Methylomonas sp. 11b: one gene and its partners. The protein of the gene in region 3 interacts with the protein of the main gene of each other region in a pairwise test. Links are inferred from orthologs where the notes say so. Each region holds a gene or a part of one and is shown on either strand. Other genes may lie near its edges.

Evidence for each region.
Region 1: the proteins of METH11B_RS0104005 (region 3) and dnaE interact in binary tests that used the Escherichia coli proteins (3 or more experiments, as listed by UniProt). The link is inferred for Methylomonas sp. 11b from one-to-one orthologs.
Region 2: the proteins of METH11B_RS0104005 (region 3) and ctaD interact in binary tests that used the Escherichia coli proteins (3 or more experiments, as listed by UniProt). The link is inferred for Methylomonas sp. 11b from one-to-one orthologs.

What each region holds. Positions count from the first base shown.
Region 1 is NZ_KI911557.1:5,078,853-5,083,168, reverse strand. The notes cover bases 276-4,288. They hold dnaE (DNA polymerase III subunit alpha), read right to left. Parts: upstream 3,965-4,288; coding sequence 476-3,964; downstream 276-475. Other genes in these bases: rnhB (ribonuclease HII), read right to left, coding at 3,971-4,288. In the rest of the region: more of rnhB, read right to left, coding at 4,289-4,316. UniProt on the Escherichia coli protein: DNA polymerase III is a complex, multichain enzyme responsible for most of the replicative synthesis in bacteria. This DNA polymerase also exhibits 3' to 5' exonuclease activity. The alpha chain is the DNA polymerase catalytic subunit.
Region 2 is NZ_KI911557.1:5,231,122-5,234,312, forward strand. The notes cover bases 29-2,916. They hold ctaD (cytochrome c oxidase subunit I), read left to right. Parts: upstream 29-608; coding sequence 609-2,225; downstream 2,226-2,916. Other genes in these bases: coxB (cytochrome c oxidase subunit II), read left to right, coding at 29-555; METH11B_RS0125055 (cytochrome c oxidase assembly protein), read left to right, coding at 2,381-2,916. Outside these bases: more of coxB, read left to right, coding at 1-28; more of METH11B_RS0125055, read left to right, coding at 2,917-2,923; METH11B_RS0125060 (cytochrome c oxidase subunit 3), read left to right, coding at 2,935-3,191. UniProt on the Escherichia coli protein: Cytochrome bo(3) ubiquinol oxidase is the terminal enzyme in the aerobic respiratory chain of E.coli that predominates when cells are grown at high aeration.
Region 3 is NZ_KI911557.1:826,528-829,664, reverse strand. Bases 76-2,909 are described here. They hold METH11B_RS0104005 (pyridoxal phosphate-dependent aminotransferase), read left to right. Parts: upstream 76-830; coding sequence 831-1,988; downstream 1,989-2,909. Other genes in these bases: METH11B_RS0103995 (RibD family protein), read left to right, coding at 2,824-2,909; ribA (GTP cyclohydrolase II), read left to right, coding at 2,190-2,846; METH11B_RS0104010 (OmpP1/FadL family transporter), read left to right, coding at 76-756. Outside these bases: more of METH11B_RS0104010, read left to right, coding at 1-75; more of METH11B_RS0103995, read left to right, coding at 2,910-3,137. UniProt on the Escherichia coli protein: Shows aminotransferase activity with methionine and histidine as substrates, and to a lesser extent also with phenylalanine.

The sequences.
Region 1 (4,316 bases), 4.3 Mb from region 3 along the record:
AAACCGAGTTGATTAAGATCCAATTCATCAATAAAACATCAAATACTCATACAGGATTGATCTCGATGAAATAGTCGCCCAAACTCTCTGGCAGCAAGGCGGTCTAGGTGCAACAACCGCTTTTAATGAATCTATTCATCAACTGGCTCCAATCAATAAATCCTGACGCAAATTATACCAAGACCTGCGTTTTGCACAGTTAGGTCGCAATATTAGCAATTTTTCACCCAATACCGACCATTCGACGAGATAAAACGATGTATTAATCATTGAAATTGGAAAGCCGCTCCAACCGGCAGTCCATTGGCCGTAGTAGTGCAGTGATAATGCCAATTTGCTCGCCGAATACCGGACATTCGGCTGGGTCACAGGATGCCTTAACTAATTAAATTGGATGGTGCCCCTACGGTCGGGTTGTGGCCGAACTCAGCCCATCCCCTCAGCAAACAGAAATGCAGCGCCCTTAGACGCCAGGTCAGTACCTGACCAGCACCGTTACGTTAGACAGCAAGCGCCGCAGGCGGATCAGGAGTTCATCGCTCGGACGTACGCGCCAGTCGTCACCCAATTGCAGGGTGGCTTTGTCGGTGGCAGTGCGATACTCGATTTGGATCGGACATTGGCCGCCGCAGAATGGCGTTAGTGTGGTCTGTAGGCTTGCCAGCCAACCCGGCGGCAGGTCGCCATTGGCCAGGTCTATCGTCAATGTAATTCCGCGGGCATATAACTCGCGCGCTTCTTCCATGCTGTAGAGCTTCTCGGCAGTCATCCTCAGACTGTTGGTAAAGTCGTCCATTGCCAATGAGCCTTCGGCAATCAGGATTGTGTCTTTGCTGAGCAGGTTGCGATATTTGTCGTAAATATTGCTGAAGGCCGCCACTTCCAGCCGGCCGGTACGGTCGTCCAGCGTTGCAAAACCCATCATCTTGCCCTGCTTGGTTTGCCGGGTACGCATTTCCACGATCAAGCCGGCAACACGCGCTTCCATTTTGCCTCTGGAGCGGCCGGCATCGACTTCCAGACTGGCGAGCGAACCGTGGGTAATATGCTTCAATTCCGGCAGATATTCGGCGATAGGATGACCTGTTAGAAACAGACCCAAAGTTTGCTTTTCCGCTTCCAGCTTTTCTTTTTCGGTCCAAGGCTCGACCACGGTGGAATAAGCTTCCGCTTCACCGTCGCTCACTTCCACTTGCACCGCCAGACCGAATAGATCGTTTTGACCGGCCAGCGCCATTTTTCCGTGTTGTTCGGCAACTCGCAGCGCTGTGGTCAATTCGGCGAGATGCGCCGCGCGATTTGGATCGATAGTATCCAGCGCTCCGGCTCTGATCAATGCTTCCAGAACCCGGCGATTGACCTTGCGTAAATCGACACGCTTGCACAGATCGTACAAACCCGCAAACGCTCCGTTGGCGGCCCGCTCTTTTAACAGATCTTCAATTGCATTTTCGCCGACACCCTTGATCGCACCGATACCGTAAACAATCTGCCCCTGGTCGTTTACCGTAAAACGAAAGTCGGAAACATTAATGTCCGGCGGGCAGATCTCCAGCTTCATTTCCCGGCATTCGTCGATCAACACCACCACTTTATCGGTGTTATCCATATCCGAGGACATTACCGCCGCCATGAACGCGGCCGGAAAATGTGCCTTCAACCAGGCGGTTTGATAAGCAACCAAAGCGTAGGCCGCCGAATGCGACTTGTTGAAACCGTAGCCGGCGAATTTCTCCATCAGGTCGAAAACGTATGTCGCGATGGCTGCGTCTATCTGGTTTGCCACCGCGCCCGACATGAATTTTTCCCGCTCTTTTGCCATTTCCTCCGGCTTTTTCTTACCCATCGCCCGCCGCAACATATCGGCGCCGCCCAAGGTGTAACTGGCCAATTCCCGAGCAATCTGCATCACCTGCTCCTGATACAGAATAACGCCATTGGTAGGTTTTAGAATCGGCTCCAGCAAGGGATGAGCGTATTCGGCCTTGGCACCGTGTTTGACATTGATATAGTCGTCGACCATGCCCGATTCCAACGGTCCGGGACGGAATAAAGCCACCAGCGCGATGATGTCGTCAAAGCAATCCGGTTTCAGTTTTTTGATCAGCTCCTTCATACCGCGCGACTCCAGCTGAAACACGGCCGTGGTCTGGGCGTTCTTTAATAATTCGTAACTAGGCAGGTCGTCGCGCGGAATCTGGGAAATATCGACCGGCTCTTCGCCACGTTGCGCGCGCTGGCGATTGATGGTTTGCAGCGCCCAATCGATAATCGTCAGCGTGCGCAAACCCAGGAAGTCGAATTTGACCAAGCCAACCGCTTCGACATCGTCCTTATCGAACTGCGTCACCAGGTTGCCGCCGCCCTGTTCACAATACAAGGGGCTGAAATCGGTTAGCTTGGTCGGCGAAATCACCACGCCACCGGCATGTTTACCGGCGTTACGGGAAATCCCTTCCAGCGAACGCGCCATATCGATCAGCGACTTGACCTCTTCCTCGGTATCGTACAATGCCTTCAATTCGGCACTGTCTTGCAGGGCTTTGTCCAGGGTCATGCCGATTTCAAATGGGATCAGTTTTGCCAACCTATCCACGAAGCCGTAGGCATGCCCCATCACCCGCCCCACGTCGCGAATCACCGCCTTGGCCGCCATCGAGCCGTAGGTGATAATCTGTGACACGTGATCGCGGCCATAATGGCGAGCTACATAGTCGATCACCTCGTCTCGGCGCTCCATGCAAAAGTCGATATCAAAATCCGGCATCGATACCCGTTCCGGATTCAAAAACCGCTCAAACAGCAAATCGAATTCGATCGGATCCAGATCGGTAATCTTCAATGCGTACGCCACCAAGGAACCGGCACCGGAGCCCCGCCCCGGCCCCACCGGTATCGCATTGTTCTTGGCCCACTGAATAAAGTCGGCGACAATCATGAAATAGCCGGGAAAACCCATTTGGGTGATCACGTTCAGCTCGACTTCCAAGCGTTCGTCATAGACTTTGCGGTTCTCCGCGAAGCTGGCCTTGCCTATCGGCGGATACTGGATCAAGCGTTCTTCCAGGCCTTGCCGAGAGGCTTGTTTAAAATACTCGTCCAGAGTCATGCCTTCGGGGACCGGAAAATCGGGCAAATAGTTTTCGCCAAGCGTCAGCTCGACATTGCAGCGTTTGGCAATTTCCACGCTATTGGCTAAGGCCTCCGGAATGTCGGCGAACAATTCCGCCATTTCCTCGGCAGTGCGTAAATATTGTTGAGCGGTATAGTTTTTCGGCCGGCGGCTATCGTCCAGCACCCGCCCCTGATGAATGCAAACCCGCACTTCATGGGCGTCGAAATCATTTTTGCTGATAAATCGCACATCGTTGGTGGCAACCACCGGCAAATCTAACTCGGAAGCCAAATCCGCCGCTAATTTGATGTAACGCTCCTCGTCCGCTTTACCGAGCCGCTGCAATTCCAGGTAAAAACTGTCTTCGAACAAATCCCGCCAATATTCGGCACAACGTTTGGCTTGCTCGGCATTCTCCGCCAACAAGGCCTGACCGACATCGCCGTCCATCGCTCCCGATAACACGATCAAACCCTCATGATTCTCGGCAATCCAGTCTTTCTGCAACATTGGAATCCCTTGATGCTGCCCTTCCTGGTAGCCTCGGGAAATCAGCTCGGTCAGTGTAACGTAGCCTTTTTTATTGCGCGCCAACATGGTCAAACGAAACGGCGAGGCCGGTTCGTCGGGGTTGAAAATCAGCACATCGGCGCCGATCAAGGGTTTGATGCCGGCACCTTGCGCTGCTTTATAGAATTTAACCAGCGAGAACAAATTGCTCTGTTCGGTAATCGCAGCAGCCGGCATTTGATACTCAGCCAGTTTCTTCACCAACGGCTTAATTCTGACGATACCGTCAACTAGCGAGAACTCGGTATGAATACGAAGATGAACGAAACTCGGCGTCATGGCTGTTTAAACAAGATACTTTTTAACAGGGGCAAACGATTTTCGATGCTGCGGGGTGATCCCAAGCTGCGCTAATGCCGCCAAATGCTGCTGGGTAGGATAGCCTTTGTGGATAGCAAAAGAATAGCCGGGATACAGCCTATCCAGCGTCTGCATTTCCTCATCGCGGGCGACTTTGGCTAATATCGAAGCGGCGGAAATTTCCTCGACCAATAAATCGCCTTGCACGATAGCTTCGCCAGGTATATCCAATATTGGCAAACGATTGCCGTCCACCTTGACCCAATCCGGGCGATAGTTCAATTGCGACACAGCTCTTTGCATCGCTACCATTGTGGCTTGCAGAATGTTG
Region 2 (3,191 bases), 4.4 Mb from region 3 along the record:
ATTCACTCCTGGTGGGTTCCGGATCTGGGCTGGAAAAAAGACGCCAACCCCGGTTTTGTGAACGAAGCTTGGACCTCAGTCGATAAACCCGGCACTTACCGTGGTCAATGTACCGAGTTGTGCGGCCGCGACCACGGTTTCATGCCGGTGGTGGTGATTGCGATGGAGCAAGATCAATACGATGCCTGGGTTAAAGCGACTTTGGATAAGCAAAATCAGAAGCCTGACTTGAGCGACCAAACCCGCAATACGCTGATGGCAAAAGGTGAGTCTGTTTATCTGAAAAACTGCGTGGCTTGCCACCAGATCGACGGTAACGGTATCTCCGGTTGGTTCCCTGCGTTGCGAGGCAGCGCGAAAGTCACCGGCAATATGGATCAGCTGATTGGTTTTATTCAGGCAGGTACGAGCAAAATGCCGGCCTTCAAAAAATTGCCGGATGACGAATTGGCCGAGCTGATTACTTACATCAGAAACGCGCCGGCATTGGGTAACAACGTGGGTGATGAGATTCAGCCTAATAAAATCACACCCAAATGGGACGATGATGAGTAATTCACTGATTTTCGCAATGAACTCATTTTCTAATTTTTGCTGAGGTATAAAGTATGACTGCTGTCGTAGCTGAACATGATGATCATCACGATCACCACGATCACGGCCCCGAAAAGGGCGTTTTACGGTGGATATTTACCACCAACCACAAAGATATAGGCACCTTGTATCTGGTATTCGGTCTGATAATGTTTTTTGTCGGTGGTGCCATGGCATTGGTCATTCGCTCCGAGTTATTCGAGCCTGGCCTGCAATTTGTCGATCCTAACTTCTTCAACTCGATGACCACCATGCATGCCCTGGTGATGGTATTCGGCGCGGTAATGCCGGCGTTCGTCGGCTTGGCCAACTGGATGATTCCGATGATGATCGGCGCGCCGGATATGGCCTTGCCGCGGATGAACAACATGAGCTTCTGGATGTTGGTAGCAGGTGTCTTACTGTTGGCCAGCACTTTGTTCATGGAAGGTGGTGCACCATCCGGCGGTTGGACTTTTTATCCGCCCTTGGTTTTTCAAAACGGTAAATCGTTTCCTTTCGCTATTTTCTCTGTGCATTTACTGGGTATCTCTTCGATCATGGGTGCGATCAACGTGATCGCTACCATTTTCAACATGCGGGCGCCCGGCATGACCTTGATGAAAATGCCTTTGTTCGTTTGGACTTGGCTGATCACAGCGTTTTTGTTGATCGCTATCATGCCGGTATTTGCCGGTGCGGTAACCATGTTGCTGACCGACAAATTCTTCGATACCAGCTTCTTCGATGCGGCTGGCGGCGGCGATCCGGTGTTGTATCAGCACATTTTCTGGTTCTTCGGTCACCCTGAAGTGTATGTCATGATTCTGCCGACTTTCGGTGTGGCATCCACCATCATTCCGGTGTTTGCCCGTAAACCGCTGTTTGGTTATGCCTCTATGGTTTACGCGACCGGTGCGATTGCGTTCTTGTCTTTTATCGTTTGGGCTCACCACATGTTTACCGTGGGTATGCCTGTTGCCGGTGAGTTGTACTTTATGTATGCCACCATGCTGATCGCGATTCCGACCGGCGTAAAAGTGTTCAACTGGACCGCCACCATGTGGAAAGGCTCGATGACCTTCGAAACGCCTATGCTGTTCTCGATAGCGTTTGTAGTGCTGTTTACCATGGGTGGTTTCACCGGTTTGATGATGTCGGTAGCGCCGGTGGATTTCCAATACCACGACACCTATTTCATCGTCGCTCACTTCCATTACACCTTGGTGCCGGCTTCTATTTTCATCCTGATGGCTGCCGGTTATTTCTGGTTGCCTAAATGGACTGGCAATATGTACAACGAGAAAATCGGCAGATTACATTTTTGGTTGTCAGCTGTGTCGGTGAACATATTGTTCTTCCCGCAACATTTCTTGGGTCTAGCCGGCATGCCGCGTCGTATCCCCGATTACGCGATTCAATTTGCTGATTGGAATATGGTGTCCAGTATTGGCGCGTTTATCTACGGTTTTAGCCAATTGTTGTTCGTGTACATCGTCATTGATACCATCCGTGGTGGAACCGGCGAAAAAGTCAGTGACGAGGTTTGGGAAGATGCCAGCAAACACAGTCTGGAGTGGACAGTGCCTTCGCCTGCACCTTATCACACCTTCAGCACGCCGCCGGCGAGAATCCCTACCGAGCATTTTTAAAGCTTGAAATGAGTGACTGAAATAAGCCATGTCGTTTGACATGGCTTATTGGGTAATGAAATGGATACAAAAAAGAAAAACATTTTGACGGCTTTGGTTTTGTTTGCTGTGGCCTTCACGATATACGTATTTGCGGTCATTAAGGCAATCTCGCAATGAGCGAGGATCTTGGGCAAAAAAATACCAAGTTGGTCCGTAAATTGGCGCTTGTCGCAATTGCCATGTTTGGTTTTGGTTATGCTTTGGTGCCGCTTTACGATGTGCTTTGCGATTTGACCGGCTTGAACGGTAAAGTTGAAGGTCAAGCCGTTCAAGAAACGGCGTATGAGGTGGATAAAAGTAGGGAGGTGACAGTAGAGTTTCTCACATCCTTAAACGAGTCCACTCCCATGTTGTTCCGCTCCGAAGTGAAAAGCATGAAAGTACATCCGGGTGAGTACTACACGGTTAATTTTTATGCGAAAAACACGAGTAATCAGCCGATGATTGCGCAAGCCATACCCAGTATTACGCCGGGCCTGGCCGCAGAATTTTTTAAAAAGACCCAGTGCTTTTGCTTTACCGAACAAACCTTTGCTGCGAACGAAGAAAAAACCATGCCGGTCCGTTTCGTTGTAGAACCGACGTTACCCGAACGCTATAAGACCGTCACGCTTGCATACACTTTTTTTGATAACACTAACATCAGTAAAAAATAGAGGGGAAGGATATGTCTACACACGATAGTTATTACATACCGCATAAAGCCGTGTGGCCGGTTTTAGCTACCGGCGGCTTGATGATGACGCTGGCCGGGTTTGCTAATCATTTGAACGGTTCGTCGATAGGTTCCGGGATGATGCTGACGGGTTTCGTAATTTTTTTGGTGATGCTGGGGTTGTGGTTTGCCTTGCAGTCAACCGAGAGCGAATCCGGTATGTACAATCATGGCGTCGGTATTTCCTATCGGATGGGTATGATGTGGTT
Region 3 (3,137 bases):
TTTGCCAAAGGCCGATATGCGCTGGGGATTTCGCCGATTTTTGCAGCGCAGACTTTCAAGGCCAGAGGCCTGAATACATTCGGTCAATTTGGTTTTTCCAGTGAACCGGATCATTTATCGGATCAGGGGCGCGATTATTCTTTCGGCGCCGGTTTTCGGATAGGCGGTTTGGCTGAGTTGCTGCCAGGGCTGCGGCTGGGTGCGTCTTACAAAAGCCGCATTTATATGTCCAAGTTTGAACGCTATTCGGGCTTATTTGCCCAGGGCGGTGGTTTTGATATTCCGGACAGCTTTAATGTCGGTTTGTCCTGGGATGTTACCAAGGCGCTGACCACCAACTTTGATGTCGAGCATATCCGCTACAGCGAGATTAAATCGGTCGGCAATACCTTCCAGGGCAATTTGCTGGGGTATGCCGACGGTCGCGGTTTTGGCTGGAACGACATGACGATTTATAAAGCCGGGGTGCAGTGGCAGCAAAGCCCGGATTGGATTTGGCGCGGCGGCCTAAGTTATGGGCAACAACCCATCGAAGGTTCCGAGGTGCTGTTCAATATTCTGGCGCCTGGGGTGCAGGAATGGCACTTGACCGGCGGCTTAAGTCACGCGCTTAGCAAACAAGACGAACTCAGTTTTGCGTTCATGTATTCGCCGCAGAAAACCATCACCGGCCCAAATCCATTGAGTCCGGGACAATCAATCGATTTGTCGATGAGCCAGTTTTCCTTGCAATTCGGCCGGTCGCGGCGCTTTTAATCTATTCAACACGCTCCTAACTTCAAGCGCCGCTATGGCGCTTCTTTTTTAACTGACTTTTAAAAATTTTGCCGATGACTTTCCCAGCTGCCAACCGGATCGCCAACTTACAGCCATCCGACATCCGTTTGATGACCCGCGAATGCGAACGCGTTGGCGGAATTAACCTGGGGCAGGGGCTGGGCGATTTGCCGGCCCCGGCATTGGTGCGCGACGGTGCAATCAAGGCCATTCAAGACGGCCTAAATACCTATACGCCTTCCGAAGGCGTGCCGCCATTACGGCAGGCGATTACCGCCAAACTGAAGCGCGACAATGGTCTGGAAGTCGATGCGGATACCCAAATCGTGATTAGCGGTGGTACGACGGGTGCATTCGCAGCCACCTTAACGGCGCTATTGAACCCGGGCGATGGCATTTTGCTGATGGAGCCTTACTACGGCTACCATCTGAATACGATTTTGCTCAACGGCCTGGAACCGCAATTTTTAACCTTGACGCCACCGACTTTCGCCCTCGACGAAGCTGAGTTGCGTGCCGCTTTAAAACCCAATACCCGAGCAATTGTGGTCTGCACGCCCAGCAACCCCAGCGGTAAGTTATTCAGTGTCGCCGAGTTGGCAATCATCGAGAGAGTGGCTGAACAGCATAATCTGTTGGTGATTTCCGATGAAATCTACGAATACATCACCTATGACGGCGTGCCACATATTTCCCCGGCCAGCGTCGGCAATCTGGCCAAGCGTACCGTCAGCATCATGGGCTTTTCCAAAACTTTTAGCATTACCGGATGGCGCCTGGGCTATGCGGTCTCCGAACCGGCATTGGCGCAGGCGATAAATTTGGTTAACGATTTACTCTACGTCTGCGCGCCGTCGCCTTTGCAATACGGCGCAGCGGCGGGCTTGCAGGCGCCGCCGGACTATTTTCAGCAGCTGCGAGCACAGTATCAACGCAAGCGCGACATCATTTGCGCCGGCCTGCAGGCTGCTGGGTTGACGCCGCTGGTGCCGCAAGGTGCTTACTACGTATTGGCCGACATCGCCCATTTCGGTTATCCCACAGCCAAGGCCGCAGCATTAGCTATTTTGGAACAGACGGGTGTTGCCAGCATCCCGGGCAGTTCCTTTTATCAAAGCGCCGCTGGCGAAGGTTTGATTCGCTTTTGCTTTGCTAAGGATGACGCTACCTTGCAGGAAGCGGTCAGGCGATTGAGTAACTTCCACCCTTGATAAATTTGCTAAAGGCTTTCAACCAAAATATTGCCTGTCTTTTGCTTCCGGTAAGTTGTTTAAACAACAGGCTGTCAACAATTGCTGTGCGTGAGGCAGCAGTGTGTCTGTGGCGGATAATCTAAATACTAGGCCAAACAAAGGCTTGAGAGCTGGCACATAAATTGAGTTACTAAAGGGATTAAGCATTCAGAAAACACCATGTCCAAACCTACCGTTTCCCGACTTGCCAGCACCCGTATCCCCACGGCGTATGGCGACTTTCAACTCTGCTATTACAGCAACACCCTGGATAACAAAGAGCATCTGGCCTTTGTGATGGGCAACGTCACCGACGCCGAAAACGTCTTGGTGCGTATCCATTCGGAATGTTTTACCGGCGACGTGCTGGGTTCCAGACGCTGCGACTGCGGCGAACAACTGGATCGCTCGCTGCAATTGATCGCCAGCCAAGGCGCCGGCGTTTTAGTCTACCTACGCCAGGAAGGGCGCGGCATCGGCTTATTGCAAAAAATGCGCGCCTACAATCTGCAAGACCAGGGTTACGACACGGTGGACGCCAATCTGCTATTAGGGCATGGCGCCGACGAAAGAGACTATTCCTTGGCGGCCCGCATTCTCGAAGAGCTCGGTGTCCATTCGATACGCCTGATGACCAACAATCCCGCAAAGATTCATGCCTTGGAAAGCGAAGGTATTCTGGTGAATGCCCGTTTTCCTTTGGAAGCCACAGTCAATGCGGACAACGAAGGCTATTTGCTGACCAAAGCTCGGCGCATGGATCATCTATTGCAGGTCAAACCTGCCGCTGCTAGGGTAAGCGTGAGAACCGCGCATGATTGTGAACCAGCAGATTGAGCGCTGGCTGACCGCCCAAACCGCGTTTTCCGAAACAGCCGAACGGCCTTTTGTTACGCTGAGTTACGCACAAAGCTGGGACGGCAGCATCACTACCCGCGCTGGAGAAACCCTGGGTTTGAGCGGTAACGAATCCCGGCGTTTAACCCACCAACTCCGCAGTCTGCACGACGGTATTCTGGTTGGTATCGGCACGGTGCTGACTGACGATCCGCAATTGACGGTGCGCGAATGTTCCGGAAAAAACCCGCAACCCATCGTCTTGGATAGCTGGTTACGCACACCGCCGAC